DNA from 4 places in the Bradyrhizobium sp. B124 genome. Region 2 is predicted to be linked to each of the others. Evidence: riboswitches for the same ligand, from Rfam matches in the RefSeq annotation. Region 2 holds a riboswitch; each other region holds the start of a gene.
What was found. Region 2 has a riboswitch for cobalamin ahead of AAFG13_RS42105 (DUF1636 domain-containing protein). Riboswitches for the same ligand answer to the same signal wherever they lie in the genome.

Region 1: another riboswitch for cobalamin. It lies ahead of metE (5-methyltetrahydropteroyltriglutamate--homocysteine S-methyltransferase); the one in region 2 lies ahead of AAFG13_RS42105 (DUF1636 domain-containing protein).
Region 3: another riboswitch for cobalamin. It lies ahead of AAFG13_RS22270 (TonB-dependent receptor); the one in region 2 lies ahead of AAFG13_RS42105 (DUF1636 domain-containing protein).
Region 4: another riboswitch for cobalamin. It lies ahead of AAFG13_RS24010 (TonB-dependent receptor); the one in region 2 lies ahead of AAFG13_RS42105 (DUF1636 domain-containing protein).

The regions. Positions count from the first base shown of each region.
Region 1 covers NZ_CP152413.1:8,146,515-8,154,429, reverse strand. The annotation lists gene hemN (oxygen-independent coproporphyrinogen III oxidase) at 1-902, shown strand, start outside; gene metE (5-methyltetrahydropteroyltriglutamate--homocysteine S-methyltransferase) at 1,665-4,010, opposite strand; cobalamin riboswitch at 4,111-4,314, opposite strand; gene AAFG13_RS38330 (nodulate formation efficiency C protein) at 5,766-6,590, shown strand; gene AAFG13_RS38325 (thermonuclease family protein) at 7,392-7,915, shown strand, end outside.
Region 2 covers NZ_CP152413.1:9,032,400-9,040,314, reverse strand. The annotation lists gene cobN (cobaltochelatase subunit CobN) at 1-1,227, opposite strand, end outside; gene cobW (cobalamin biosynthesis protein CobW) at 1,227-2,261, opposite strand; gene AAFG13_RS42105 (DUF1636 domain-containing protein) at 2,258-2,632, opposite strand; cobalamin riboswitch at 2,725-2,941, opposite strand; gene cobO (cob(I)yrinic acid a,c-diamide adenosyltransferase) at 2,978-3,631, shown strand; gene AAFG13_RS42095 (cobyric acid synthase) at 3,643-5,091, shown strand; gene cobD (threonine-phosphate decarboxylase CobD) at 5,088-6,053, opposite strand; gene cbiB (adenosylcobinamide-phosphate synthase CbiB) at 6,065-7,006, opposite strand; gene cobU (bifunctional adenosylcobinamide kinase/adenosylcobinamide-phosphate guanylyltransferase) at 7,157-7,660, shown strand; gene bluB (5,6-dimethylbenzimidazole synthase) at 7,693-7,915, shown strand, end outside.
Region 3 covers NZ_CP152413.1:4,656,724-4,664,638, forward strand. The annotation lists gene AAFG13_RS22265 (PepSY domain-containing protein) at 1-757, opposite strand, end outside; gene AAFG13_RS22270 (TonB-dependent receptor) at 760-3,039, opposite strand; cobalamin riboswitch at 3,145-3,341, opposite strand; gene AAFG13_RS22275 (GTP-binding protein) at 3,571-4,500, opposite strand; gene AAFG13_RS22280 (amidohydrolase family protein) at 4,502-5,992, opposite strand; gene AAFG13_RS22285 (hypothetical protein) at 6,147-6,539, opposite strand; gene AAFG13_RS22290 (ABC transporter ATP-binding protein/permease) at 6,692-7,915, opposite strand, start outside.
Region 4 covers NZ_CP152413.1:5,012,224-5,020,138, reverse strand. The annotation lists gene AAFG13_RS24020 (hypothetical protein) at 1-1,031, shown strand, start outside; gene AAFG13_RS24015 (hypothetical protein) at 1,143-1,316, opposite strand; gene AAFG13_RS24010 (TonB-dependent receptor) at 1,429-3,645, opposite strand; cobalamin riboswitch at 3,826-4,024, opposite strand; gene AAFG13_RS24005 (iron ABC transporter permease) at 4,137-5,180, shown strand; gene AAFG13_RS24000 (ABC transporter ATP-binding protein) at 5,177-5,950, shown strand; gene AAFG13_RS23995 (ABC transporter substrate-binding protein) at 5,956-6,786, shown strand; gene AAFG13_RS23990 (MBL fold metallo-hydrolase) at 6,966-7,915, opposite strand, start outside.

The sequences.
Region 1 (7,915 bases), 890 kb from region 2:
TGGCCGAGGCGCTAGGCTATTGCGGGGTTAACCGGGCGAGCCTTGGTGTCCAGAGCTTCGATCCAGTTGTTCAGTGGACCATCAATCGTGTGCAGAGCTTCGCAGAGACTGCGACTTCGGTCGATCGGTTGCGCCGCGCCGGCGTCGGCCGGATCAGTTTCGACCTGCTCTATGGCCTGCCCCAGCAGACGGTTTCTTCGTGCCTGGACACCGTCGCCAAATGCCTCGAGCTGCATCCGGACCGGTTTTCGGCCTATGGCTACGCGCACATTCCTTCCCTCAAGAAGCATCAACGCAAGATCGATGAATCCACTCTGCCCGACAGTGTCGAGCGGCACCTCCAATCCGAAACGATCGCGGAAGCTTTGGTTGATGCTGGATACGTACGCGTCGGCATCGATCACTTCGCCCTGCCGGACGACAATCTCGCCCAGGCAAGGCAGGAAGGCAGGTTGAGGCGCAATTTCCAGGGCTATACTGACGATTGCGCTGAAGCCCTCATTGGTCTGGGCGCCAGCGCCATCGGCCGCATGGAACAGGGGTTTGTCGCGAACGCTGTCTCGACAAAGGACTACCTCGCACGCATCACCGAGGATCGGCTCGCCACCGCGAAGGGCTATTTACTGACGGGCGACGATCGCTTCCGCGCCGAGATCATCGAGCGAATCATGTGCGACATGGCAGTCGATCTCTCCGAGATCTCCCGTCGTCACGGCAGGGATCCGAGGTTGGCCGTCGTCGATCATGCCCGGTTCGACAGCCTTATCGCAGATGGCGTCATGGTCATTGACGATGGTCGGCTTTCCGTAGCCGATGGCGCAGAGTTCCTGGTCCGGAGCGTCGCAGCGGCGTTCGACGCTCACCTTCCTCGGTCCCGGGCTACGCACAGTCGCGCGGTCTAAACCGACCAAGCCGAACCTAACCGGTTTCGGAATCCGAAATCGGCATCACCGAACCGGCCTATGCTTCGGGTTGGCACCAATCGCACGACTGAAGAGCATGTAGATCGGCATCCCGCTCCGGGTTTGCTCTGCAAGCGTCGTCGTCACACCCTCTCCATCTGCAGCACAAATATCTCAAACAGAGGTTGGAACCGGGACTTGACTATCGGATGGAACCGATGAACCGCCCGAAGCAGAGCCTCTCAATGGCAAGGCGCTCATTGCATTGATCACGACTATACGATCCTTGCAGTCGGCATTTTTCGTATAGTTTCGCTGAGCATATCATTTTGCGCGCAGGATCGCGCACCACGTGCGCTTAGTGCCCGTCCATGCCGCGCCCGCCCGGCAGCCGCCCCAGCCTTGCTTGACCCGGCAAAGCGTTGCGAAAGTGCCGATCAGCGACAAACCTTGGTGTAGATTTCTAATCCTCGGCGATATCGGCCGCATACCACGGCATAATTGAGCTGCGTTGAGCTTGTGCTTTAACTGGGCTCAGATTTTCGGCGAATGTCCTCGCTGTGATCGAGCCATCGGCTGTCCCTCCCTCTGCCGGTGGAAGTTCGGCGCGATGCGTAGCAGCATCGCCCCTCCCAGACTAGACTTCCGCCCGGCCGCTAATGGCGGCCGGGCTTTTTTGTGCTCATCAAGATTCCTCGGGATTATCGAGAGCTCAAATGGCCCGCAAGCGGATCCACTTTCTCGACGAAAGACCAGGCTGGATCAGCGGCCTACTGGATTGGATGCAGCGCGCAATTCGCGGGCAGCAGCGACCATATTGACCAGCGCCGGGCGAACCTCCTCCCATTTGCGCGTCTTCAGGCCACAGTCCGGATTGATCCAGAGTTGCGAATCCTGCAGCCGCATGCGAGCCAACGCCATGAGCTCCTTCATCTCGCCCGTCTCGGGAACGCGTGGAGAATGGATGTCGTACACGCCTGGCCCGATTTGATTTGGATATTTGTAGCTCCTGAACGCGTCAAGCAGTTCCATTTTCGAGCGCGAAGTCTCGATCGAGATGACATCCGCGTCCATTGCCGCAATCGCATCGATGATATCGTTGAACTGCGAGTAGCACATATGGGTATGGATCTGGGTTTGATCGGCGACGCCCGATGAGCAGATGCGGAAGCAATCGCCGGCCCATTCGAGATAAGCCGGCCATTCCGATCGACGTGATGGCAATCCTTCGCGCAGGGCAGCTTCGTCGATCTGGATCATGGTCGCACCAGCATTCTCGAGATCGGCGACTTCGTCTCGGATCGCGAGCGCAATTTGACGGCAGACCTCGCTTCGGGGAATATCGTCGCGAACAAACGACCAGTTCAAGATCGTTACCGGTCCAGTCAACATCGCCTTCATCGGTTTCTTGGTTAGTGATTGCGCGTAGCGCCACCAGTCTACGGTAATCGGCTGCGGCCGTGAGACATCGCCAAACAGGATCGGCGGCCGGACACAGCGCGAGCCATAGGATTGCACCCAACCGTTCTTGGTAAATGCGAAGCCGGCGAGTTGTTCGCCGAAGTACTGCACCATGTCATTGCGCTCGAACTCGCCATGCACGAGCACGTCGAGACCGATTTCCTCCTGCCAACGCACGGCGCGCGCCGTCTCTTCCTTGAGAAACTTGTCGTATCGCTCGTCGCTCATCAAGCCTCGCGCATGCGCGGCACGAGCATTACGGACAGCAGTGGTCTGCGGAAACGATCCGATCGTCGTGGTAGGAAAAGCCGGTAGTCCGAAGCGCTTGCGTTGGATCTCGGCACGACTGGCAAATGGGCTGGCGCGCCCGCGCATGGTCTGGTTGATCGCTCCGAGCCGGACAGCGACATCGGGATCACGGATCTTCGGCGAAGTGCGACGGATGGACGCGGCACGCTCGGATTCCGCAAGAGCTTTCGCAACATTCTGGTCGCCTGCGAGTGCCCGCGCCAAGGCCGCAAGCTCGCGCATCTTCTGAACCGAGAAAGCAAGCCAGCTCTTAACGTCGGAAGCGAGCTCCGTCTCGAGTTCGACATCGACCGGCACATGAAGCAGTGAGCAGGATGGGGCGATCTGGACGCGATCCTTGCCGAGCTTCGCAATTGCGGGATCCAGCCGCTGGCGGAGCGCCGACAAGTTCGACCGCCACACATTGCGGCCGTCTATGACGCCGAGCGACATGACGAGATCATTCCGGCTGCCAGCAATGATCTCGTCCAATAACCGTGGCGCGCGAACCAGATCGACGTGCAGCCCGGCAATAGGCAGGCGCAAGGCGGTGTCCAGATTGTCACGGAGGTCGCCGAAATAGCTCGCTACCATGATCTTGATGGCCGGCCCCTCCTTTGCGAGCCGGTCATAGGCATGGAGCAAGGATTTTCGCGAGCTCTCATCCAGATCGAGGACGAGGCAGGGCTCGTCGAACTGAACCCAGCTTGCCCCGCGTTTAGCCAATTCCTGCAAAACCTCGATATAGACCGGTATCAGGTCATCCAGCAGTGACAGAGGCTGGAAGGCAGGATCCGCACTCTTGCCGAGCTTTAGGAATGTGACCGGCCCGATCAGGACAGGGCGGGTCTGAAAGCCAAGCGCCTTGGCTTCCTCATACTCTTCGATAGGCTTACGACAGGACAGCCTGAAAGTCTGCCCACGGTTCAATTCCGGGACCATGTAGTGGTAGTTGGTGTCGAACCACTTGGTCATCTCCTGCGCGGGTGCGCCATAGGCGCGCGATCCGTGACCGCAACTCGCATCCTGCCCGTCGCATTGTGAACCGCGTGCCATGGCGAAGTAAGTCTTGAGCGAAACGGATTCGGCTTTCGGCGCGTAAATTTCCGGGATAGCTCCAACCATGACACTGGTGTCGAGCACCTGGTCATACAGCGAGAAATCGTTCGACGGAATGACAGTGACACCGAGGGATGTCTGGCGAGCCCAGTTCGCAGCACGCAGGCCGGCTGCGTCCTCGAGCAACTGCTGTTCGCTGATTCTTCCGGCCCAGTAGCTTTCGAGCGCGAGCTTTAGCTCGCGCCTTGGACCGATGCGCGGCGTTCCGAGCGTAGCAACCGGAAGCGAGAGAAGAGACATAGCGTTAACCCCATATTGGGGGCAAAGGCCAGGGCGGACGCAGGCAGGCAAGTCGCGCGAGCGACGGCTGCTTGGCGTACCACCGGGGCACCCCGCCCGTGGACGAATATATTGCCGGGGCAGGTCTCCTGGCTCGCGGGTCATCGCCGCTGTCCGGCCTTCCCGAAGCCGCGCAGGCTTCAGTGACTCTGTTGGACAGCGGCTCTCCGCTCACAGTTGCGGGGGCAGCGCCGGCATTGGCACCGGCTTCCCTCTTAGCTCCGGATCAAGTGGGACCCGGAGAACCTCGACGGCTTGGATTATCGGCAAGAGAACTATTCCGTCAACCTCTCAAATTAATGCCGTGGCCTCTCTTATGCGAATGATGGTCCACCTTCACCATTGATCTCGATTTAGACCCCGTCTGCAATCATGAATATCCCAATGACCATATCGGATGGTGCGTCGACGTGAAGCCGCGCGTCAGATCCGAGCAAGAGACAAACGCGGCCCGCGCGATGAGGGCCATTGCGCCGAGCAGACGGTCTTCATGTGAGTCAGCTACGGTTCATCAAGAACGCTATCCTGCGTCCGGCTTCTCCACCAACAATCAAGGATCGGTGTTGGCAATCGCAAGACATATGCGGAACTCCAACAGCATACTCAGCGGGCATATTGTCTTACGATGCCAGCCAATTCTGGTAGGCGTCACGCAGGTCTTTTTTGGCGATACTGCCTGAGCAAGCATATCGAACCTCCTCAACCGGAACAGAGAGGCCCGCAATGAAAATGGCTGTTTGGAGTACCCTCGGCGTCTTTGCGGTTGGCGTCTTTACGGTTGGCCTGTTCGGATGGATGATAAGGCCGTTCATGAGTCAACCCGTTAGACAGATACTCTCAAAACTATTGAGCAGCTCAAAGCGACGCTAGCACGGCTCGACGCCCCCACCCGCTTTACGAATATCGACACGGCGTGGAAGCGCACTCCTCCAATCATGAACAGCGACGACCCGTCGATGAACGACGGGCCGATAACGTGCCCTCGCGCGTGCGCAGCGCGAACGCCACTTCTCGTCCGCCTGCTCGAGGGGTGGACTTCCTTGGCGTGTATTCCAGATGCCCGGCGCTGAAAAGCGACTTCGCGCGTTGTGGGCCGTAGAGGGCCAAGCACAACTGGCCCCCATTCCTCGAAATTCCTGCAGCGTCGCATGGCCGCGAAGGAGCGCCAAGCCGCCGCAGCGGACGCCTTGGCCGCAAGTGAAGGCATGGCGGGGATCGAACGCCGACGTTGCCGCTACGACACCGACCCAAACGGTTCAATGGCCGCAAACCCCAACTGTCGCCAGGAACCTCACGGGTTCGCCTGCGCGGCCGAAGATCCAGTGCGTGACAGGGATGAATCATGGAAGTCGCGGCGGATAGCCTGAATGGAAACATCAATACGTGCGCAAGTCGGAAAGCGAACAAGGACGACACAAATATGGTGCGAACTGCCACCTATTTACCTGGCACGAAGAATGCAGACCGTCCACCTGTCCAGGCTTCTCCACCTGGGCAGGTCCAGCATCGCAACTTGAGGCTTTGGCTGGCCATCGAGGTTGGCGGCGCGTGGCATGGAGGGGACAGCGCCTGCTCACGTGGGACACCGGCGGGCGCCCGCGTCACGTCGCCGCCAACTTCTTGCGATCGCGCTTAGCGCGTTGCTCCGCTTTGGAATTGACGTGTGGATGAAAACCAGATGGGCCGGCGGTTATGAAGAAAATAGCTGGAAGACGCGTGCTTTTGTTCTATCTCGGTCGATCACTGATCTGCCTGGCCGGGCTGGTTGCGACGAGCAACAATGTTCGCGGCAACGACAACGCCCTTGTCGAACGAGTCAAGTCAATGTGGCGAGCACAGGACGGTGACACGATAGAACACATTATCTCCAGGGTCTCGAAGGTGGCGAAGTTCGTTCCTCAAACGTGGGGAGTCGCTGAAGGAATTGACCGAACTGAGTACGTTTATCTTTCATGGACCAGGCACCAGAACAATAAATCAGACGAACAGTACGTTATTGCCTGGAAGATCGCAGTCGATGGGACGATCAGACTTACGTCGACGTATGCAAAGCCCATTGAATTGGGCTGGCGCGCCTTGGCGCTATCGTTGATCGCCAGTGAAATCACGGATGGCGAAAAGGACGCAAATCTTCCATTTCTGCATGATCCGGCCAACTACAACTTCGTGACGACTGCGCAAGGCAAGCTCGGCAATCTTCTGCGACACGGACGCTGCAATATCATTGAACCCGTTGGGGTGGATTACGTGCCAAAGCCCAATGACGAGCCGGCTGAGAAAGGTGATCTGTGGCGCGTTTTTCTTTTGGTGAACTGCAATATCCCAGGGCCCCGTTACTTTACCCATAACGGGGTCATCACCTTCGAGAAGAGCGAGGGACAAGATTGGGCGCCGCAATCCTTCTTTGCCAAGCGTATCGCGGGCTTTCCTCCTGGCGCTTGGTTCGATCGCATAGAGCCAAATGAATGGGAAGCATTGAAGAGAGCGCGAAAGGCCTCGGGAGATGGTCGCACAGAGCAAGGTCGCGCTGCAGCTCCTTGACGCCGAGCGCGTCGGAGCAACGACAAAACACATGCGCTCTGAAAGTTGACGTGTCCGGTTACGTCTCCGCAATAGACCGCGAGCCTGCCTTGCAGCTTTCAGCCCGTCGCGGGAAACCTCAGGCAGCACTGCTCTCGGCTCGGTCCGCGAGGGAATCGCCCCGTGACCAGGCGGCCGCGTGCCAAGCTATGAGAGCCGGTTTGACCCTCGCCATACGCCTGCAGTGAGAGGAAGCCAATCATCTGCGACGTGACCAGTTTGCCGTACCATTGTTCACGGAACCTGGCCTAGAGATGCTTGGGACCCAAGTCCCGATCAGGCGTGCGCGCAGCGCATTGCGCGACTGTTGGTCCTCGTAGGAGCGTGAGCATAAGCGAGGCCGAAGGCGGCACGCGGGACCGAGTGCAGCGACGAGATCGCTTAAGAGGGCACCCGGGAACGGGGCAAATGATAACGACGGCGCATACTCCAGGACGGCGAGCCCCTTCTTCCGAGGTTTGCTTTCTCCCCATGCTCAGCTTCGCCGAACTCGCGGGTCGAGCGCGATCTATTGGGCGCCCACTGAGAGGGAGACCGTCGAGGCCGGAAGCATGCCGCAGCACGCAAACTGGAAGAAATCGCTTGAACCTCACCTTGCGTCAGGACGTAGGGTGGAATCCACGACCAAGCTTTCAGAAAGCAAACGCCGGATGATGCAACACAGGCCAAATAACGGACATCGTGAGATCAGGCAGCCGAATGTGGCGGCGCCGGATTGTACGGGTGTCTGAGCGGATGGACCAAGAGCGAAAGGTTATCGGGATGAAACACCGCGTGATGATGTCCGCATTGCTCGCTATCATCGCATCTCCGGTTTGCGCGGCGAAACTCAGCGGTCCTGCGCGCATCCTCGACGGCAATACGATCGAGATCAAGCAAACCAAAATTCGGCTCTCGGGCATCGACGCGCCAGAGACCGATCAGATTTGCCTCGACGCCCATGGCCAAAAATGGGCTTGTGGCGTATCTGCTCGCGATGAGCTTATCAAGCATTCCGACGGACGAACGTGGGATTGTTACACCAAAGGGGTAGACGAGTACGGCGGGTCACTCGGGAGCTGCCTGATCGCAGGCGAGGACGTGAACGCGTGGATGGTAAGCTCGGGCTGGGCACTATCATCGGGTCGATATACCCATACCTACGTTGTCTATGAGGTTGTGGCGAGCAACGCTTATGCAGGCATATGGTCGGGGGCGTTCATCGCGCCTTGGGACTGGGGTCACCGCGACAAGGGGACGATCATTATTGGCGCGAGCTCGGTACCGACCGAAGCTCAGGAACTCCT
Region 2 (7,915 bases):
CGCAAGATCGGCCAGCAACGCCTCCACCGAGGCAAGTGCATCGAGGCCGACGGCGTGCGCGATCTGATGCGGGCGCCCCGGATAATTCGAGAGCACGAGCGCAAGCTGCTTGTCACCGGCGGGCTTGCTAGCAAGCCGATGCCAGGCTGCCACACGCGCGGCGACCGCGGCGACGCGCTCGGCATCCGGCCGATGCGCAAGATGCGCGAATTGCAGATCGGGATCGCGCTCACCGGGCGATTTGAAGCTCACAACGCCCGTGAACAGGCGACCGTCGACCTCCGGCAGCACCACATGCATCGCGAGATCGCCGGGCGACAGACCGCGCAGCGACAAGGCCCAATCCTCCCGCCGCGCCGTCGACAGAGCGACCTGGAACACCGGGCACGATGCGGCATCGAACGGCGTTGTGCCGTCGTCACCCGCCGCAGAGAACGCGGTTACATTGACGATGGCGGCCGGCGAGCATTGCGCGAACTGAGCGCGCAGCCAGTCGGCCACGCCCGCCGCCTTCAACGAGGTGACGAACACGCCGTGGGCATCGAATCCCTTTTCGCGCAAGGCCTCGATCAGCGCATCGACCGGCGCCGTGTCGCCCGCCGCCAGATAGGAGCGATAAAAAGTCACCAGCACAAGCGGCCGGCCATCCGATGCCGGCAGCGCCGCGACGGCGCCGCGCCGCGAATCGTAGACCCCGATCTCGGGAAAATCGATCTCACCGACAACCGGTCCGGCATAAAGGCCCGACGCCAGCGCCAGTTGCGCGATCACGGCCTGCGCGGCAACGGGGCCGCCCTTGTCGCACAGCACCTTCAGGCGGCGCAGCGTCGAGACCGGCAGCGTTGAAAATTCATCCAGCCGCAGATCGTCGCGGCCATCCGCCGGCAGCACCACCAGGGCGATGCCACGCTCCTTCGCCAGGCGATGCACCGCGGCCAGCCCGTATGACCAATAGGGCTCGCCGCCAATCAGCCGCACCAGGATGCCGCGCGCCTGCGACAGCGTCCGCTCGATATAGGTATCGACCGACAGCGGATGGCGCAGCTCCGCGAGATTGGCGAGCCGCAGCGACGGCAGCGCGGCGCGACCCCGCCGCCAGCCGGCCGCGAACGCGGCGAGATCGCTGTCGGAAAACGACAACACCACGAGATCGGCCGGATCCTGGCCGAGGTCCCTTGGCGTCGCGGTCTCCTCAAGGCCGCGGCTCTCGCGGAAGACGACGTGCATCAGACACCTAGTCGCGCCCTGATCGCGGCTTCATCGATATCGCCGTGTTCGCCGATCACGACGAGCTTCGACTGCCGCGGCCGCACGCCCCAGGGCATGTCGAACTGATGCCTGACCCGCTCGCCAACCGATTGCACCAGCAACCGCATCGGCTTGCCTTCGACCGCGATGTAGCCCTTGGCGCGCAGCACGTTCTGCTCGCGCGCCAGCCCCTTGATCGACGCGATGAGCGCATCGACATCCGCGATCTCCGGAAGATCGATCACCACTGAATTGAAGTCGTTGTGCTCGTGCTCGTCCTCACCGTCATGGTGGGACGGCCGCGACGCGAGGTCATCCTCTGCCGCCGCCTCGAGGCCCAGGATCACGCGGGCGTCGATCGCGCCGTCGACGATGGGCAACATCGGCACCTCGCGCGGCATCTCGGCCGAGATCAGCGCCTTGGCCGCTTTGATCCCCTCGGCTCCGGCGAGATCGGCCTTGGTCAGCAATACGATATCGGCGCAGGCGATCTGGTCCTCGAACACTTCGGACAGCGGCGTCTCGTGGTCGAGATTCTCATCTGCCGCGCGCTGCGCATCCACCGCGGCCGGGTCAGGCGCAAAGCGACCCGCGGCAACGGCCTCCGCATCGGCCAGCGCGATCACGCCGTCGACCGTGATCCGCGAGCGGATCTCCGGCCAGTCGAACGCCTTCAGCAACGGCTTCGGCAGCGCGAGGCCGGATGTCTCGATCACGATATGATCGGGTCTCACAGGGCGCGCGAGCAACTGCTCCATCGCCGGGATGAAATCGTCGGCGACAGTGCAGCAGATGCAACCATTGGCGAGCTCGACAATATTCTCGGTCGGGCAATTGGCGTCCGCACACGACTTCAGGATGTCGCCGTCGACGCCCTCGCTGCCGAATTCGTTCACCAGCACCGCGAGCTTCTTGCCGTTGGCATTCCGGATCAGATGCTGGATCAGCGTCGTCTTGCCGGACCCGAGAAAGCCGGTCACGACGGTGACCGGAACCTTGGCGAGCGTCATCATTCTGCGGCCTCCGGCACGATGGCGATGGGTGGGATGCGGGCAAGCGATTGCTTGCGGAAGATTTCGGGACGGCTGCGCCACGGCACGATGCCGTCAGGCGCCGCGGCATAGGCAGAGGCGCCGGCGATCACATCCTTGGCATGATCAGCGGACAGGCGGCCGTACACATAGGACCACCGCCCCGGCGCGCTGAGCGCGACCGAGCAGCCCTGGCTGCAGGCCGACAGGCATTCGACCGGAACCAGATTGACGTCATCGGGCACACCGGCCTCAACAAGCGCGGCATGCAGGCGCGCACCGGGCGCGAGCTCGCCTTCGGCGAGCGTCTGGCCGGCGCGGCACGTGATACAGACATGAAGTGTAACGCTCATCGCCCTTCCTGGATTGACTGCGGGAAGCGATGAGGCACACGAACCTGACGTGAACAGGCTCGTTCCCCGTCGCGGAACACCCCGTCCGCCGGTCTCAAACACATCGCGTCGGCAGGTCTCCCGGCTTGCGGAGTAGGATTTCTCCCTTGATGCCCACCTTCCCGACTCCATCAGGGAATCAGTGGCTTGGGCATCTCTCCGGTCACGGTCGCGGGGGCGGCTGCGCTTTGGGCAAACCCAGCGGTCTGAGCCCTATCGCATTCCCTCTTCGCCTGTCGTAGGACAGGAACCAACGCGGGGTCACCATTCGGCCTAGCCTCGCACTTGTCAAGCCGAAGGAACGTGATGATTTCTGATGGAAACGACGCTGAAGATCGCGACGTCGGCACCGACCCTTCATTGGATGCGCGCCACGCGGCCAAAATGGCGAAAAAGAAGGTCGCCCGCGACAAGATCATGGCGACCAAGAGCGGTGAAAAGGGCTTGATCATCGTTCATACCGGCGCCGGCAAAGGAAAATCCTCCTCCGCCTTCGGCATGATCGTGCGCTGCGTGGCGCACGGCTTTCCCTGCGCCGTGGTGCAATTCATCAAGGGCGCCTGGGATACCGGCGAGCGCCGCCTGCTCACCGGGCATTTCGGCGATCTCTGTCAATTCCATGCGATGGGCGAAGGTTTTACCTGGGAGACGCAGGATCGCGCCCGCGACATCGCGGCAGCGCAAGCCGGCTGGGAAAAGGCCAAGCAGCTGATCGCGGATCCGAGCCTGCGGATGGTCGTGCTCGACGAGATCAACATCGCGCTTCGGTATGACTATCTGGCGATCGCCGATGTCGTCGATTTCCTGACCACGTCGAAGCCGCCGATGACGCATGTCGTGCTCACCGGGCGCAACGCTAAGGACGAATTGATCGAGATCGCCGATCTCGTCACCGAGATGACGTTGGTCAAGCACCCCTTCCGGTCCGGCATCAAGGCCCAGCCGGGCGTCGAGTTCTGACAGACATCACCATGGCGCGCGCATTGATGATCCAGGGAGCCGGCTCGGACGTGGGCAAGTCGCTCATCGTCGCCGGCCTTGCGCGTGCCGCAAGACGGCGCGGCCTGCGCGTGCTCCCGTTCAAGCCGCAGAACATGTCCAACAACGCCGCCGTGACCGTCGACGGCGGCGAGATCGGCCGCGCGCAAGCCTTGCAGGCGCTTGCCGCCGGCGTCGAGCCGCACACCGACATGAACCCGGTGCTGCTGAAGCCGGAGACCGACGTCGGCGCGCAGGTCATCGTGCACGGCAAGCGGATCGCGACCGCACGCGCGCGCGAATATGCCGCCATGAAGCCATCGCTGATGGGCGCGGTGCTGGAGAGCTTTGGGCGCCTGAAGGCGCGCGCCGACCTGGTGCTGGTCGAAGGCGCCGGCAGCCCTGCCGAGGTCAATCTGCGCAAGTCAGACATCGCCAATATGGGCTTTGCGCGCAGGGCCGACGTGCCCGTAGTCTTGGTCGGCGACATCGATCGCGGCGGCGTGATCGCGCAGCTCGTCGGCATCCAGGCTGTGATCGATCCTGATGATACTGCGATGATCCAGGGCTTTGTCATCAACAAGTTCCGCGGCGATCCGACGCTGTTCGACGACGGCTACCGCCTGATCGAAGCCCGGACCGCGTGGCGCGGCTTCGGCGTGCTGCCCTGGTTCGCTCGCGCCGGTGAGTTACCTGCCGAAGATGCGCTCGGGCTCGGCGAGGCGCGCAAGCCCGGCCAGTGCAAGATCGCGTTTCTGGCGCTGTCGCGGATCGCTAACTTCGACGACCTCGATCCGCTGAAGCTCGAACCCGGCGTCGATCTCGTGATGGTGCGGCCGGGTGAAGCCATTCCGGGCGACGCGAAGCTCGTCATCCTGCCCGGCTCGAAATCGACCCGCGGCGATCTTGCCTTCCTGCGTGCGCAAGGCTGGGACATCGACCTGCTGGCGCATCATCGCCGCGGCGGCCACATCCTCGGCCTGTGCGGCGGATACCAGATGCTTGGGCAAAGCGTCGCCGATCCTGACGGGATCGAGGGGCTCGCCGGCGAAACGCCTGGCCTCGGGCTGCTCGATGTCACGACGACCATGACCGAACAGAAGACGCTGACCCGCGTCAACGCGGTGCACGCTGCGACCCATCAACCGATCAGCGCCTACGAAATCCACATCGGGCGCACCGACGGGCCGGATCGCGCACGGCCATTTGCATCGCTTGACGGCGCGCCGGAAGGTGCCATGTCGAGCGATGGGCGCGTTCACGGCAGCTATCTGCACGGCCTGTTCGCCTCGGACGGATTTCGCAAGGCGTTTCTTGCGCAGCTCGATATCCCCGTTGCGGATCAGCCGTACGGCGCCAGGGTCGAGAGCGCGCTCGACGCGCTTGCCGAGCACATCGAGACCCATCTCGATGTCGACGGCCTGCTCGCGCTGGCGCGCTAAGCGGATAGTGCGGCAGAAAGGCGTGACCAGTCGGTCTCGCTGCCCGGCAAGCCCAAGCGCAGCCATCCCGGCTTTTGCTGGAAAACCCGCGACCAGATCTGCGCGCGGGCAAGCTTCTCCTGCGCGGCCAACGCGTCGCCGGTGTCGAAGAGACGGAACAGCGGCGTGCCGCCGAGCAGCGTCCAGCCCTGCGATCGCGCCGCCGTATCGAGCCTGCGGCAATCATCCGCGAGCCGGGCAATCGTCGCCTTTGCCCAGTCGCGATCGAGCAAGGCGCGCCGCCCGATTGCGATCGCGGCCCCCGATACCGGCCATGGCCCCGCCATCGCCGCAAGCGCAGCGATATCCGGCTCGCTGCCGATCGCGAAGCCGAGCCGCAGACCCGCAAGTCCGTAGAACTTGCCGAATGAGCGCAGGATCAGGAGCCCCGGCTGTCCGGCCGCTCCTGCAAGCGACAGGTCAGGTACCGCGTCCGCAAAACTCTCGTCAATCACGACCCGGCCAACGCGCGGCAGCAGCGCAAGCAGTTCGCGCCGATCGTGACGCCGTCCATCAGGGTTGTTCGGATTGACGACGACGGCAAGATCAGCGCCTGCGAGCGCCGCAAGATCGAACACCTCGGCAACGTCCCAACCGGCGGCCGACAATATCCCCGCATACTCATTGTAGGTCGGCGCAAGAATCCGGGCTCGCCCGCGCGGCGCCAGATGCGGCAGCAACTGAATCGCGGCCTGCGCCCCGCCCATCGCCGCGATCGGCGCGTCGGTCCCGTAGGCCTGCCGCGCGGCGTTGTGCAGCGACTCGATTTCGGATCGCGACGGCAACGCGCCCCATTGGCGCGGCTCGACATCGACGCCAGGATACGGCACCCGATTGATCCCCGTCGACAGGTCGATCCAGTCTTCCGCGGCGCCGCCGAAGCGCTGCTGGGCGACGTCGAGATTTCCGCCGTGCTCACGCATGCGCCGCTCCTTCACGCCAGCGCCAGGGCCACGAACGCCGCGGCCAGCAGCATCATGGCGTAACGATAGAGCTTCAGCCCGGTGAGGACATCAGCGGCAGCCGGATCGCGCGCCCCCTCGTTCAGCCAGGGCTCGTTCGCGATGCTGCCGTGATAGATGCGGGGCCCGCTGAGCCGCACACCGAGCGCGCCGGCCATCGCAGCTTCCGGCCAGCCGGCATTCGGCGAGCGATGGCGGCGCGCATCGCGCAACATGCAGGACCACGCCCGCGAGAAGCGCGGGGCAAGCAGCACGAACAGCAAGCCGGTCAGCCGCGCCGGAATCAGATTGGCGAGATCGTCGATCCGGGCGGCGGCCCAGCCGAACGCCTCGTGCCGCTCGGTGCGATGGCCGATCATCGAGTCCAGCGTGTTGATTGCCTTGTAGCCAAGGATTCCCGGCAGGCCGAACAGAGCACCCCAGAACACCGGCGCCACGATGCCGTCGGATGCATTCTCGGCAAGGCTCTCGATGGTCGCGCGCGCGATGCCGGCGTCGTCGAGCGTTGCGGGATCACGACCGACAATCTGCGCGACCGCCGAACGCGCGGCCGCGATGTCGCCGGACGCAAGCGGATGTGCCACCGCGGCGACATGATCATGCAGCGAGCGCAGCGCCACCAGCGGCCACGCCAGCACACCGACGAGGACGACGCGGACCCATCCGGATGCGAGCGTGGACTGAACCGCCCAACCCAGCGCCGTCGCCAGCGCGATCACCAGGATGGCCGCCGCGACACCGGCGATGCGCCGAAACGCCGGCGGATCGGAGGCCCGGTTCCAGGCGGTATCGACGAGATGGATCAGCCGGCCGAGCCAGGTCACGGGATGGCCGATGCGGGCAAACAGCCAAGCCGGCCAGCCGATCAAGGCGTCCACAGCCATCGCCACCGCCATCGCTCCCGCAAAACCCACGCACCTCTCCTCAACCGCGATCCCCCTGATGCGCAAGACGTCGGCCGAGTGCAAGCCCTCCGGGGCGGATTTCGGCTTTGTCTTTTACCGCGATTGGTGGTTAGAGCGTTTTCGAGGCGAGGCGGATACCGGTTCGCGACAGGAGTCCATATGGCCGTCATTCTGATCACCGGTGGAGCCCGGTCCGGAAAAAGCCGCCGCGCCGAACTGCGCGCGCGCAGCTTTCCAGGTCAACCGGTCTATGTTGCGACCGCCGAGGCGCTCGACGCGGAAATGGATGAGCGCATCGCCAAGCATCGTGCGCGCCGCGGCAGCGACTGGATCGAGCGCGAGGTGCCGCTCGATCTCGTGGAGGCGCTGGCCGAGACCGATGGCGGCGGCGCAAGGCTGGTCGATTGCCTGACGCTGTGGCTGTCCAACCTGCTGCATGCGGAGCGCGATTGGTCGCAGGAAGTTGCGCGGCTGGCGGACGCGCTGGCGCGCCAGCACAGCCCGGTCATCATGGTCACCAATGAGGTTGGCCTCGGCATCGTGCCCGACAACGCACTGGCGCGGACTTTCCGCGACGCCGCAGGACTCATGAACCAGAGCATTGCCGGTGCGGCGGACGAGGTCGAATTCGTCGTTTCGGGCCTGCCGATGAAGCTGAAATGAGCAACCCGACCGATCCCGCCAACGGCCCCGCGATGGTCTCGTTCGACGATGCGTTTCGCCGGCAACTGCACGAACTTTTTGTGTGGCGGCGCGACGTGCGCCGCTTCCGGTCCGAGCCGCTGCCTGATGGTACGATCGAGCGGCTGATCGAGATCGCCTGCCTCTCGCCTTCGGTCGGGTTGAGCCAGCCCTGGCGGTTCGTCATTGTCGACGATGCGGCGCGGCGCCGCGCTGTCATCGAGGACTTCAAGACCT
Region 3 (7,915 bases), 4.4 Mb from region 2:
AGGGCGAGACGGCGCCATCAGCGTAACGGCGCGTCAGCCGCAGGCGCAGAATGCCGATCCAGAAGCCGGTGACCGCGACGACGAGGCAGGTGCCCGAGATCCACAGCACCACGTCCCGCCACACCGGACCATCCTTGCGCAGCACGGTCGGATAGATCCAGTGCGGGATTGAGCCGAGCCAGTTCCAGATACGTTCCTGCCGCGTGGTGTCGAGCGCGATCTCACCGCTGCGCGACGAGACATAAAGTTCGGTGCCATCGGCGTCGCCGAGACCGATCAAATAGAGCGGCCGCAGCGGATCGAAGCGCGCAGTGACCGACCATTGATCGCGCGTCACCGTGTCGAGCAATTGCGGACGCACCGCGTGCGGATGATGGCGTGCAATGGCCAGTGCCTGACCCGGCGTGATCCGGTCGATGACGCTGCCGTCGATCGCCGAAATGGTGACGGCGCCCCCGTTCCATCCGGTCACGCGATAGACCGGAACGTCGTCCAGCATCGAGAGCCGGAGATCGCGTGGATAATGTTCCGTGCCCGCGATCGCCATCGCACGATCAGGTGCGATCTGTACCTTGCCCCAAACGATGCCAGGGAGCGCAGAGAGGCGCTCGTCGTCAGTGAGGCGCGGAAACGCCACGTACATCATGACGAGGCCAGAGATGAACCACATCGCGAAGAAGAGACACGTCGCAATGCCGATCCAGCGATGGACGACATAAAGCCATCGCCGCGCTCGCCGGATCAGAGCGTTGCGCATGGTCAGAACTTCACGTTGACGGACAATTCGGCGGTGCGCGGCATGCCGAGCAGCCACTGCCCCGTCCCGTTCGAGGTCACCGCGTAGACCTTGTCGAACAGATTGTAGACGCGGAACGCAACCGTGGTGCGATCATCGGGCTTCCACCTGATGCCGCCATTGACCACATTGTAGCCCGGCCGCAGCTGGGTGTTGGCGAGATCAGAGTACATCGCGCCGACGATCTGCACGCCGCCATAAACCGACCAGTTCGGCGCGAAGTCCCAGGTCAGCCAGACGTTCGAGACCTGCTGCGGAACGTTGACCGGAACATTGCCGTTGTAGCTGACGACCTTGCCGCCGACCACCTGGCTGTTGTTGTCGTATCGGGCACGCAGCAGCGCAAGATTGGCGTCGACGCGCCAGCCATCGTTCAGCGCGAGCCCGATCGATCCTTCGACCCCGCGTGATGATTGTTGGCCGATCTGCAGTGCCAGGCCGGCAGTGGGATTGCTGGGATCGGGAATGGTCAGGCCGGTCTTGACGATCTCGTACCCTGCCAGCGTCCACTCGCCGCGGCCGCCCCAGAACGACTGCTTGACGCCGATCTCGGTCTGCTTGCCGGTCGCGAGCTGGAAGGTTTTCTGCGAGGTCGACAGCGAGATCAAATTGCTGACCGGATCGACGCCGACCGCGTACTGACCATAGAACGCGAGGTTCTTGATCGGCTCGTAAACCAGCCCGGTTCGCCAGCTGGTGCCCGACAGCGTCGTTTCAAAACTGTTCGCCGGCGTCTTGTAGTCGGTGCGATCGACCTCGGGACGATCGTACCGGACGCCGGTGATGAGCGACAATTGATCGGTCAGCGACAGACGATCTTCGGCAAACAGCGCGTATTGATTGACGATCGCGTTGAAGCCCGGCGTCGTCGCCGTGGTCGTCGCGAAAAACGATCCGGGATCGAACACGTAAGGATTGACCGACGACGCGCCGCCATAGGGCGAGTTGCTGGTGTGGGCGAAGTCGATCCGGTTGACGTCGAACCCGGCAACGAACTGGTTCGCAAGTCCGAAGATGTGACCGTTGAAGGTCGTATCCATCCGGTTGCCGAGCTGCTTCTGGTCGTGGAAGATCTCGATATAGCTGGAGCGGTCGATCAGCTGGGTCTTCGGGTTCCAGATGTAGTTTTCGATATCGCGCCAGTGCCGCTCGCTGGTCAGGTAATACAGCGTGTTGTTGATCTTGATGCCGTCGGCGACGTCCCACTCGGTCTTGAGCTGGGTCCAGCTGTCCTGGTAGCGGATTGCGCTGTCCAATGCGTTGTAGTTCTTGAAGCGCAGCGCGTCCTGAATCGAGCCGTTGATCAGCGGCGTGCCGAAATAGCGCGACGGGCTGCGGTCGCCATAATCCTCTGACAGCGTGAAGGCGAGGTTGTCCGATGCCTGCACCCGCACGGCGGCGGAGACCACCGCATTCGAGGTCTTGTCGCGATCGACCCAGCCGTCCGACATGTTGCCGGTGGCGTTGATGCGGTACGACACATTGGGGTTGATCGGACCGGTGCTGTCCACCGAGAGCCGCCGCGTCATATTGCTGTCGAGCGAGACCTCGGCCTCATTATAGGGCGTGCCCTGCGGCTTCTTCGGAACGACGTTGATGACGCCGCCGATCGCGCCTTCGCCGTACAGCACCGAGGCCGGGCCGCGCAGCACCTCGACCCGCTGGGTCGACCAGGTGTCGTAGGGGAACGTCAGGGTGCCCGAGCCGATATAGAAGCGTGTGCCGTCATACAGCGTCATCACCGAATTGCTGCCGGCAAAGCCGCGGGTGCTGAACGACAGGCCGCCATTGCCGGGCGCCGGCGTTGCGATGAACCCGGCCGCATTCTGCGTGACGGCATCAAGCACATTGTGCTGGCCGCGCTCGGCGATGGTTTGCGACGTGATGATCTCGACGCTGGCCGGCGTCTGCAGCGGCGTCAGGTTGAGACGACTGCCGGTGCCTCCCTGTGTGGTGGCGTTGAGCGTCGGTGATGCCGATCCCGAAGCGCCCGACGCTGCAGCACGGGGTGCGCCAGCGGTTGCCGCCGTTGCAGGTCTGGCGCGCGGCCGCGACGACGTCGCCGAGTTGCGGCTTCGCGCCGCAGGCTTGGGCTTTGCGGATGTCGAGGGTGCGACCTCGATCGGATCGAGCGTGGTGGGTGGAGATGTTTGTGCCGAACCTTCAGCCGGCAGCAGCAGCGATGACAGGGAGCAAACGAGACCGAGGCGCCAACGGCGCGCGGAGGGAGTTGACGGAGACACGGAAAGACTCGCGGTAACGTGGCACGTCACCGCGAACGCGGACTGGCGCATTGCCCCAGAGGCAGTGCTCCGATCCCACCAGGACGCCCCCGCCCGATGTGCTCGCGTGTGACCACGACTGACGGCAGGTCTCCTGGCTCACGGGTCATCGCCTGTCGACGCCTTCCCGGGCGGAGTGGCCCAGTGGCAAATTGACGAAAGGCTCGCCGTTTACAGTTGCGGGGACAGCTGCGGCATTGGGGTTACCCTCGCACCGCATTCCCTTTTGATCCCCGAAGGGAACCGTCGAGCGAAACGATAGGTGGTGCGGGATGGGCTGTCAATTCGATGCGATTGTCGCACACATGCTTTGCGGGATGATGCTGCGGCGATGACACAGCCCAGCCACATCTACTGCTGACGCGGAGCGGTAACCCGTCATCCTGAGGAGCGCGGAACGCGCGTCTCGAAGGATGCACGGCCCGGCTGGTGGCCGTCGACCCTTCGAGACGCGCTTCGCGCTCCTCAGGGTGACGGAAACGTAAGCTCACATCACCCTGCTTCGACACATCCCTGCATCACCTCATCGATCTCGGCCCGCGACAGCGCGCCCATCTCGGCGATGAACACGATTCGCGTGCGTGGCACGCCGGGCGCCGGCACGCCGCCGGCAGCCAGTGTCGCGCGTCCGCCGGCGAGTTGAAATACCGTCAGCCGTCCCGGCTGCTCCACCGTCTCGAACAATCCCTTCGCCCGCGCCAGCTTCGGCGCCAGTCTGCCGATCGCCTGCTGCAAGCGCGGCAACGCTACCTTCCGCTCCGAGGTCCAGCTCAGCGTCTCGAACCGATCGGACGTCGGCCGTCGCGGCGCGGTCTCGCGCAGCGTCGGCACATGATCGAGATCGGCCGGAAACACCAGCTCGGCCGGCACCTCGCCATGCAGGGCAGCAACGATGACCGCAGCCGGACGCATTGTCCGCACGGCATCTCGGATCGCCGCGCACGCGGCTGCATCGGCCAGATCGACTTTGCTCAGCGCCACCACATCGGCCGCGCGCAGCTGCGAGCGCAGCAGCGCATCGTTCAGCATCGCCACCGGCTGCGTCGCGTCGACCACGCACAGCACGGTCTCCAGCGGCGCCTCCTTCCAGATCACCGGATCCATCAGGTTGCGCACGATGTCGGCGGGATCGGCGATCCCGCTGGTCTCGATCACGATGAATTCGGGACGCGGATCACGCCGCAGCAAGGTTGCGAGCGTGCGCAGCAGATCGCCTTCCAGCGTGCAGCAGATGCAGCCATTGCTCAGGCTGACCACGCCGTCGCTGGCGCCGGCAATCAGCTCCGCGTCGATATTGATCGCGCCGAAATCGTTGACCACGGCCGCGATGCGCCGCCCTTGCGCATGCGCCAGCAGATGGTTGACGACCGTGGTCTTGCCCGCCCCGAGAAAACCCGCGACCAGCAGGATCGGGACCGGCATCTCAGCCCCCAGTGACCGGCCGGCGCACCGGCCGGCCCGGCCGTGCCGCGACGTCGAGCACGCCATCATTGATCAGCGGCTGACCGCTGACCACGAGATGCCGCACGCCTTCCGCCGGGCGGTTCATCGCGGAGAAGGTCGCGCGATCGCTCAGCGTCTCGAAGTCGAACACCACGACGTCAGCGTCGGCGCCCGCCTGTAGCCTGCCCTTGGCACGCATCGCCGGCGTGCTCGCGGACAGGATTTCCGCCGGGATCAGCGCGCATTTGCGGATGCCCTCGAGCAGCGACACCTTCCTGCGCTCGCGCACCCATTCGCGGATGAAGCGGGTGAAGCAGCCGGCTGAACGCGGATGCGAGGTGGCATCGTCAGGCAGCGGCCAGGCGTCGCCGGTGTAGGGGCGGCCATCCGACAGCGTCCACGGCATCGCGTCGGACGCGATCGCGCCGCCCGGATACAGCACTGCCATATCGAGCAGATCGCGATGATGCGCGTTGTTCTCGATATCGAGCACATGCCATAGCACCAGCGTCGAGGGTTCCGCGGCCTGCGCCGCCAGCAGTTCCTCCCGGCTGCCGAAGCGGTGACCGTCGGTCACGCGCTGCACCGAATCATAGCCGAGGCCGTTGCGCTCCTCGAATTTGGGATCGCTGAAGAAGGTCGCCGCCAGCACGGTCGAGCCGGTGCCGTAGGGATAGGCCTCCACCGTGATCGGCAGGCCCTGCGCCTGCGCCTTGGCGATCAGCGCAACACAGCGCTCGATGTCCGTCTTGCTCGACGAGTTAAAGTGACAGATGTGCATGTGCGCGCCGGTGGCGCCGGCATAGCCGATCAGGCGGATATAGGCCTCGGCCGCGCTCTCGGGATCGATGCGCGACATGTAGGCGACGTGGGTGAAGGTCGGCACCGCATGATCCGCGGCGAGCTGGCACACCGCGGTGAGTTCCTGCACGCCGGCGCCGGGCGCGTAGGCGTTGAGAATACCGATGCCGATGCCACCCTCATTCAGTCCGTTGGCAAGGCGCGCGAGGATGCCGCCGACCTCACCCTCGGTCGCCACGTTCTCGATCCAGCGGCGATCGCGCATCGCGGCACCGAATGATTCCAGCGAGCTTTCCGCATTCGAGCCGGTCATGGCACCGATCCGCGCGAACGCCCAGTTGGCCGCGGCGCCGTAGTTCAGCACCCGTCCCTTCTCGGCCTGACGCTTGTACCAGGATGCCACCGGCAACACGCCGGCCTCGAGGTCGAGCGATGTCGTCACCCCGTCGAACGCCTGCATGCGATCGGCCGGAATGGTCTGGCCATGCGCGTGCAGGTCGATGAAGCCGGGCGCCACCACAAGTCCGGTGGCGTCGATCTGGCGCTCGGCGCCGCCGAGGCCGGTGCCAACCGCGGCGATCTTGCCGTCGACGACGGCGACGTCGCCGATCGCATCCATCCCGCTGGCCGGATCCACCACCCGGCCGCCGCTGATCACCAAACCACCCATCTCGCCACTCCCCGCATTGTCCGACACCGACCGGTCTCTTTTCGAGCACAGAGAAGCGCATCGCACTCATCGCAGCAACCCGGCAAGGGGTCGTGGCGACATGTTCTGGCGGAATATCCGCCGCGCCGTGATGGCGATTGCAGAGAGCCCCTCCCTACGTTCCGGTTGCACGCCGCGATGGCAGGCCCCGCCAGAGATCGGTGCCGGGCTTGATGCGGCTCGCCACGAGTTTCGGCGGCGTGCGGTCCTTGGCGATCGCCGCTTCGACCGCGCGCTTGAGTCTGACGTTGTCGATCTCTGCCAGAAATCGCCGGATGACGGCATCCTGATCCGCGCCCCGACCGGAGATCGCCGCGCACAGCTCCGCGGTCGTCCTGCGGAAGAAGTGGAAGGCGTCATCGGCCGCGCCACCCAACCGGTCGACCTCGCCGGCCACGCCGAGCGCGTGCATCCGATCATCGTCGTCGAGCGTCACCGCGAAGCGCAGGACGGCAAGCTGCCAGGCACGAAGCAGCTTGCTCTCCGGTTCGGTCGCGTCCTCGCGCATCAGTCGAACACCCCGCGCGCCGATGCTCCTACGGCGGTCGAGGGAGGTCCGGCGCGGCGCGACTATCCTTGCGCGGGAATAGGTTTTCGAGGGGGGCGCGCGCCCGATCACATAGGAATCGCATAGGCGGAGCGCACAGAGTCCCAATTCGCTCAAATCCCCTCGAATTGCAGCCGCGCCAGCCGCGCGTAGAGGCCGCCCGCGGCAACCAGCTCGGCGTGAGTGCCCTGCTCGACGATCCTGCCCTGGTCCATCACCAGGATGCGGTCGCAGGACAGCACGGTGGCCAGGCGATGCGCGATGACAAGCGTGGTGCGATGGCGCATCAATTCCTCCAGCGCGGTCTGCACCAGCGTCTCGCTCTCGGCGTCGAGCGCCGAGGTCGCCTCGTCGAGCAGCAGCAGCGGCGCATCGCGCAGGATCGCGCGCGCGATCGCGATGCGCTGGCGCTGGCCGCCGGACAGCGTCACGCCGCGCTCGCCGAGCTGGGCGTCGAAGCCGCCGGGCAGCCGGCGCAGGAATTCGGTGGCATGGGCGAGATCAGCGGCGCGCTCGACCTCGGCGTCGGTGGCATCGGGCCGGCCGAACCGGATATTGTCGCGAGCGCTCGCGGCGAACACCACGGAATCCTGCGGCACCAGCGCGAGCCGCGCGCGCACGTCGGCCGGATCGGCCTGCCGGATCGGCACACCATCGAGCGAGATGGTGCCCGATTTCGGATCGTAGAAGCGCAGCAGCAGGTGGAACAGCGTGCTCTTGCCGGCGCCCGACGGGCCGACGATCGCGACCTTCTCGCCGGAGCGCACCTCCAGCGACACGCCGTCGACCGCGAGCGCGTTGGGCCGGGTCGGATAGGCGAAGCTGACATTGTCGAAGCCGACATCACCGCGCGCAGGCTGCGGCAGTGCGCGCGGCGACGCGGGAGCTGCGATCTGCGGCCTGACGCGCAAAATCTCGAACAGCCGTTCGGCGGCGCCCGATGCGGCCGAGACCTCGCCCCAGACCTCGCTGAGCTGGCCGAGGCCGCTCGCTGCGAAGGCCGTATAGAGAATGAATTGGCCGAGCCGGCCGGGGCTGATGGCGCCGATCAGCACGTCGTGCGACCCGACCCAGAGGATCACGACGACGCTGGCGAACACGATGAAGATGACGATGAGTGTCAGCATCGCGCGCGCCTTGGTCGAGCTGCGCGCGGCGTCATAGGCCTGCTCGACCTCGCGGGCAAAGCGCGCCCTGGCGAGCCGTTCGCCGGTATAGGCCTGCACGGTGCGGATCGCATTGACCAGCTCGGAGGCATAGGCGCTGGCATCGGCCAGCGTGTCCTGGGCGTTGCGCGACAATCGCCGCACCCAGCGGCCGAACGCGACCAGCGGAAT
Region 4 (7,915 bases), 4.0 Mb from region 2:
ATGAACAAGGCTTCCTGTTCGCCCGCGCCGCGGCGCGGCTGACATCGCGGAGCGGCCTGGCGCTGCCGGATTTCGACAGCTATCGCGCGGTGCACAGCAAGGCTGGCTTCAGCCGGCTGCTCGACCAACTCGGCCTGCCGCAGCCGCCGACCCGGATCGTGCGCTCGGCCGACGGACTGCGCGAGGCGGTGCGGTTTCCATCCGTGGTCAAGACATCGGTCGGCACCGCCAGCCGCGGCGTCTGGTTCGTGCGCGATGCAGGTGATCTCAATCGCGCGCTCTATGATCTCGAATCCGCCGGTGACTTTGCCGGCGAGGTGCTGGCGCAGGATCTCATTACCGGCACGGTCGAGAAGGCCCAGTCGGTGTTCTGCCGCGGTACGCTGACTGGCTTCCACGCCTACCGGCAGATCGCGGCCGGCGTCGGCGGCGGCGAGGCGATCAAGGAGAGCGTGAGCCGGCCGGCGATCCGCGCCGCGCTCGAGACCATCGGCGCGCATCTCGGCTGGCACGGCGCGCTCTCGGTCGACGTCATCATGCCGCTCGACAGCGCAACGCCGCTGTTGATCGACTGCAATCCGCGGCTGGTCGAACCTGTCAACGCGTACCGGTCGGGCACCGATCTGGTCGACCTGCTGCTGCGCGTCTCGCTCGGCGAGACACCGGCGCAGCTGGCCGAGAGCCGTGCCGGGGTGCGGACGCATCTCGCGATGCAGGCGCTGCTCGGCAGCGCATCGCGCGACGGCACGCGGCGCGACCTGATCAGGGAATGCGGCCGCATCGCCGCGGGCGAGGGTCTCTATCGGGGAAGCAGCGAGGAGTTGACGCCGGTGCGGCTCGATTGGCTCAGTGCCGTGCCGCTGGCGATGACGACAGTGCTGCTACTGGCATCGCCGCCGATCGCCTCATCGCTGGCGCGCGGTGGCTTTGGCGCGCATCTGCTCGATCGCGCGAGTATCAGGAAGATCGAGGGCGAGAATTTTCTGCGCGATACCTCACCACGTCGTCCTGGCGAAAGCCAGGACCCATAACCACCGCTGCAAGTTTGGCGGCACGCTGGGGCGGCAGCTCACCCGCTAACTCGCTTCAACGGTAATGGGTCCTGGCTTTCGCCAGGACGACATCGTGGATGGGTATAGCCCTCACAACGGCTCGTCGTCATTGCCGTAGCGATCGACCTTCGGCGTGGCGATGTCGCCGTCCTCGTAATAATCGTCGTCCTGTGGCGCCGCGGGCGGCGGAGGCTTTTTCGACTTGTCGTCGGTCTTGTCGTCGATCTTGCCGCTGCCCTTGCTCTTCTTTCCGGCCTTGGCCATGCGTTTCCCCTGCGCGGGTCAAATCAGCAGCCGGAATTCTACCCCAGTTCGCCGGTGCTTGTAACGTGAGGAGATGGCGCGGCCGGGTCACACCCGCCACGACCATCATGCCCTAGAACGTCGCGCCCGCCTTGACCATGTAGGTGCGGCCGGGCAGCGGATAGGCCGAGAAGCGGCCGGCCGTGAACGAGCTCGCGATGGCGTAGTCGTAGTACAGCGCATTGAACAGATTGTTCACGCTGAGCGACCAGAAGAAGCGGTCAACCTGCCCGCTGAGCTTGATATCGGCGGTGGCGTTGCCAGGAATCCGGTTCTGGGTGTTGGCCTGGTCGTTGTCCATGATGCGCGAGCTCCAGGCCCGCACCGTGGCATCGAACACCAGATAGTTCTGCCAGATGTTCCAGGTCACGCCGAGATTGCCGGTAAAGCGCGACACCAGCGGAACGTCGTTGCCGGCCCACATGCCTTCGCGGAACACGGCGCGGGTGATCGCCATGCCGCCGCGCAACGTCACGGTGTCGCTGACCTTGAGCGAGGCGCTGGTCTCCGAGCCGTAGCGGCGGGTGGGGTCGAGGTTGACGTTGTAGAACAACACCGGGTTGAAATGGATCTCGTTCTCGAGATCCATCAGATAGACGCTGCTCTGCACCTGAAACAGGTTGGTCTTGACGCGGAAGCCGCCCTCGACGTCCTGCGACGTCTGGGTCTTGAGTTGGAAGTTCTGCGGGATCGGGGCGAAGGTCAGCGGGTCGAATGACGGACCCGATGCGACGCGCTCGTCGACATCGGGCGTGCGAAATGCGCGCGCGGCGCGGCCGAACACCGAGAAGGTCTCGGTGAAGCGATGCTCGGCGCCGACATGCAGCGCGTATTGGGTCTCGTTGCTGTCGAGCGGCGCCGCCTGCGTGTCGAACGCAAACGGTGCATTCGGATCGTAGCGGTCGCGTGCCGACACGCTCGTGTTCTGGACGCGCGCGCCGTAGGAGAAGTCGGTCGTCGGCAGCAGGCCGATCGTGTGCTGCCAGTACCCGGCCACGGTCTGCTGCTCGATATTGTAGATGTGGTAGGGATCGACGCCCTGATAGGCGCCGCGTGCCTCGCGGAACGTCGAATCGTAATAGTCGATGCCGGTCAGGATCGTGGACGGCATGCCCAGCACGACGTTCTTGACGCTGAGTCGCGGCGTGATCGACCAGGTCTGCAGCGCGGCATCATTGTAGGTCGAGGCGAAGCTGATCGTCGGCACGGTGCCGAAGAAGCCGCTTTGCGTCTCGCGCTGGCGCCAGCCGCCATCGACGATGAGGTCGACGCCGTTCATCAGCGTCTTGGTGAAGCCGGCAGTGACGCTGGCGGTTTGCTGATTGGCGTAGTCGAACGGCGTCGCCGCGCCGCGGCGGTCGGTGAGCAGCTCGTTGACGCCGATCGACGGATCGACCAGCCGTCCGCCGGGCAGGCCGAGCTTCTGGTCGCTGCCGGTGACGGTGAGGAAGGCGGTGAGATCCGATGTCGTGTAGTTGACGTTGCCGACGGCGTTGCGCTGGTCGAGCGCGTTGTTGACGCGGTAGCCGTCGGACTTGATGCCGTTGCCGTAGAACGAGGTCGACCACGGTCCGGAATTGAGTGCCGCGGACACCGCGGCCATGCGGGTGTTGAACGAGCCGAAGCCGCCTTCGGCCCGGATCGTGGCCGGCGGACCGCCGGCGCCGGTCTTGGTGATGATGTTGACCACGCCGCCTACCGCGTTGTCGCCGTAGAGAACCGCGCCGCTGTTGCCGCGCGTGATCTCGATGCGTTCGATCGAATCGAGCGGGATCGTGGTGAGATCGAAGCCGGCCTTGTCGACGTCGTTGAGGCGGCGGCCGTTGAGCAGGAACAGGGTATTGTCGGAGGCGAATGCGCCGAAGCCGCGCAGGTCGACCGCGGTCTTGGCGCCGTTCGGGCTGCCATAAAGCGATTGCAGCTGCACGCCCGGCGCCTGCGCGAGAATCTCGGGCAGCGATTGCACCGGCGAATGCGCGATGTCGTCGGCCGTGATCACCGTCGAGGAAGAGCCGACGATGCCGGCGAACTGGCGGCCGCCGCCACCGGTGCCGCCCGTTCCGGTGGCCGGTCCGGTCCCTGTCGTGTTCGATCCTGCTCCGCTGCCCACATTGTTGCCTTGCGCGGTGCCCGGCGCCGGGCGGCGCGGCGCCGGCGCTTCGTCAGCGGCCGGCTTGGCGCGCGTAAAATTCTGGTCGCCCGGCTTGGTGATTTCGATGGCCGGCAGCTGATTGGGAGAGAGCACCTGCTGCGCCCGTGCGGTCGAGAGAACGATTGTCGGCGCGATCATCGTCGACGCGAGCAGAAGCGCGCGGCGGCGCCGGGAGGAAGAGTTGGAGAACATCTAAGTGAGACCTCGGTAACGTCAGTGGCACGTCACCGCGAACCAGTCTCACCATCGTGCTCGCAGGCTCAGCTGCTTGCAGCCTCAAGTGAAGCTCATGCCTGTACTCCCCGACCGGCATCTTCGCGTGTGACCACGGCTGACGGCAGGTCTCCTGGCTCGCGGGTCGTTACCCTTCGTCGCCTTCCCAGGACCGAGATTCCCAGTGGCCTGTGACGAAGGATTCACCGCATACAGTTGCGGGGGCAGCCGCGGCGTTGGGGAAGTTTCCCCGCACCGCATTCCCTTTTCATCTCATGAAAGAACCGTCATGTTCATCTAGGGTTCGGCTGGGCAGCAAAGTCAATCCGGCGGAGGTCGGGCGGCTGCCAGGTGGCCACGGTTTTTGTTGAGTGTCGCTTGTCTGCCACGGCGATCGCTGTAAGAGCATGGATCCAATGAGCGTGCAGGATTTTGCCTTGGCGGCCGAGGTCGCGGCGCGGCGCCGGTGGGGCGCCACCGCGGCGCTGCTCGCGCTCGTGGTGCTGCTGCTAGTGCTCTCGCTCGGCATCGGGCCGGTGAGGCTGTCGCCGCTTGCGGTGATCGAGGCGCTGTTCGGCGGCGGCAGCGACGTGGCGCAGGTGATCGTGCGCGAGATCCGGCTGCCGCGCACCATTCTGGCGTTCGCGATCGGCGGTATTCTCGGGTTATCGGGCGCAGCGCTGCAGGGCCTGCTGCGCAATCCGCTGGCCTCGCCGTCGCTGTTCGGCGCGCCGCAATCGGCGGCGTTCGGCGCGGTGCTGGTGATCGCGCTGGTCCTCGCCGATGTGCGTTCCTATGCACTGCCGGTGGTGGCGATCATCGCCGCGTTCGGCTCGGTGTTCGCGCTGCTTGCGATCGCCGGCCGCAATTCCGGGCTGCTGATTCTGATCCTCGCGGGACTCGCGATCTCGAGCTTTGCGGGAGCTGCGACGGCGCTGGTGATGAATCTCTCGAGCAATCCGTTCGTGGTGCTGGAGATCGCATTCTGGCTGCTCGGTTCGCTGGAGGACCGCAGCTTCCAGCACGTGGCGCTGGCGCTGCCCTTCATCATCGCGGGCGCCGCCGTCCTGCTCAGCCAGGCGAACGCGTTCCGTGCGCTGACGCTCGGCGAGGAAGCAGCACAGAGCCTCGGCGTCGATGTCGGGCGGCTAAGGTTGCTTGTGATCACGGGCGTGGCGCTCGGTGTCGGCGGCGCGGTCGCCGTCACCGGCACGATCGGCTTCATCGGCCTCGTCGCGCCGCATCTGATGCGCCCCCTGATCGGTCACGATCCGACGCGGCTGTTGGTGCCGAGCGCGCTCACCGGCTCGGCGCTGCTGCTCGCCGCCGATATCGCGGTGCGCATCATCCCCTCGACGTCGGATATCAAGGTCGGCGTGCTGACCTCGATCATCGGCGTGCCGTTCTTCCTCTATCTGATCATGCGCGAACGCCGCGCGCTCGGCGGAGGCGTGGCATGACGCTACTCTCCGCCACCGCTCTCAACGCTTCTCTCGGCAGCCGCAAGGTGTTGCACGATGTCTCGCTGTCGCTGGAAGCGGGCCATCTGGTCGCGCTGGTCGGTCCGAACGGCGCCGGCAAGACCACGCTGCTGCGCGTGCTGGCCGGGCTGATTCCATCCGACGGCGACATCAGCATCGGCGGCGACGCACTGGCGTCGCTTGCGCTGCGCGAGCGGGCGAAGCGTTTCGCCTATTTGCCGCAGGGGCACACGGTGCACTGGCCGCTGCCGGCGCGCGATATCGTGGCGCTCGGTCGCTATCCGCATGGCGCGACCGATCCGGCGCGGCTGTCGCCGAGGGATATCGAGGCGGTGCTGCGGGCGATGCAGGCGGTCGACGTCACCGAATTCGGCGATCGCCGCGTCACCGAGCTCTCCGGCGGCGAGCGCAGCCGCGTCGCGCTGGCCCGGGTGCTGGCCGTGGAGGCGCCGGTGATCCTCGCCGACGAGCCGACCGCCTCGCTCGATCCGCGCCACCAGATCGATGTGATGCAGAAGCTGCGCAATGTCGCCGACACCGGCGTGCTCGTCATCGTGGTAACGCACGATCTCGGGCTTGCCGCGCGCTTTGCCGATCACGTGCTGGTGCTGTCGGACGGGCGGCTGGCGGCGCAAGGCGCGCCCGCTGAAGCGCTGTCCGAGAGCGTGCTGGCCGGCGTGTTCCGCGTCAGCGCCTACCGCGCCGAATTTCAGCGCGAGGCCGTCATCGTGCCATGGGCGGATGTCTGATGAGGATGCAGCGTCTCGCAGCGATGGCCGCAGCGGCATGGCTGATCTTGTGCGCTGCCGCGTCCGCCGCCGGACCGCGCATCGTCTCGATGAATGTCTGCAGCGACCAGCTCGTGCTGTCGCTGGCCGACCCGGACCAGATCCTCGGCCTCAGCCGCTTTTCCCGTGATGCCTGGCAATCCTGGGCCGCCGAGCAGGCGCGAAACTATCCACTTCTGTCCGGCGAGGCCGAGGACGTACTGCTGCTCAAGCCCGACCGCGTCGTGGTCAGCCTGTTCGACAAGCGCGCGACGCGCGATCTCCTGAAGGCCAACGGATTGCACCTCGTCGAACTCACGGTGCCGCGCACGCTGGACGAGGTAAAAGATCAGATCCGCGCGATGGGCGATGTCGTGCGGCATCCGGATCGCGCAGAGGCCGAGATCTCGCGCCTCGATGCGGCGATCGCGCGGGCCCGGGCGGTGGCGGATGGTCATCACTATCGGGTGCTGCCGGTGGAGCGCCGCGGCTTTGTCTCCGGTGACAGCAGCCTGATCAGCTCGCTGCTGACGGCAACCGGCCTCACCAACGCGGCCGGCGAACTCGGCGTCGGCGCAGGTGGATTTGCCTCGCTGGAGGTAATTGTAAAGCTGCGGCCGGATTTCATCCTGGTGTCGGAGGCGGGCGATCGCGCCGAGGATGAGGGCCGCGCCTTCCTGCTGCATCCGGCGCTGGAGCGCTTCTATCCGGCCGACAAGCGGATCGTGCTGCCGGAGCGGCTCACGGTGTGCGGCGGCGTGATGCTGGCGGATGCGTTGGATCGGCTGACGGAAGAACTCAAGCGCGTGGCGCGGTAGTTGATGTGCCCCGCGATCTACGTCCCGTCATCCTGAGGTGCGAGCCCTTGCGAGCCTCGAAGGATGCACGGCCCGGATATCTCCAAATGTTCGCGGAGGGAGCGGGACCGTCGCCCTTCGAGGCTCGCTTCGCTCGCACCTCAGGGTGACGGTGATAGAAATTGTGCGCGGCTAACGGCTTACCCCATCACCACCGGCCCGCCGGCCTTCTTCCACGCATCGATGCCGCCTTCGATATGGGCGGTGTTCGCCAGCCCTGCTTTCTTCGCGGCGGCTACGGCCATCGCCGAGCGCTCACCGAAGGCGCAGAAGAACACGACGCGGCGGCCGGTCGCGGCCGCGACTTCGCGCAGCATGCCGCCGGGCTGCAACGTGGCGCAAATCCCGGGATAGGGCGCGTGCAGGGCGCCGGGCAGCATGCCGTGCTTGGCCCGCTCGCCGCTCTCGCGCAAATCGACCAGCAGGATATCGGGCCGGCCGAGGCTCGCGATGGCGTCTCGCGCGCTGAGGGAGAGGCCTTCCTTGGCCAACTGGTCCTGATGCAGGCCGACATGCATGTTGGCGGGCACCGCGACGTCCATCATCTTTGGATTCGGGAGATGAAGGTTGTTCATCAGCTCGACATAGTCGTCGATCGATTTCACCTGCAGCCGCGGATTGTAGCGCTTCTCCTCGCCGATCGTGGAGACGGTGTCGCCCTTGTAGTCATGCGCGGGGAATACCAGGGTTTCCTCCGGCAGCTTGAGCAGGCGGTTGAAGATCGAATCATACTGCGCCCGCGCGCTGCCGTTCTGGAAGTCGGTGCGGCCGGTGCCGCGGATCAGGAGCGTGTCGCCGGTGAAGACGCGGTCGCCCATCAGATAGCTATAGGAATCGTCGGTGTGGCCGGGCGTGTACAGCGCCTCGAGGCAGAGCCCCTCGATCGTCACTCTGTCGCCGTCGGCGACGCGCATCGACACCACGTCGGCCTTGCTCTGCTCGCCCATGATGGTGATGCACTGGGTGCGGTCGCGCAGCTCGCCGAGGCCCGTGATGTGATCGGCATGCAGGTGCGTATCGACGGCTTTCACCAGTCGGAGGTCGAGTTCCTGCAGCAGCTTGCAGTAGCGGTCGGCCTTCTCCAGCACGG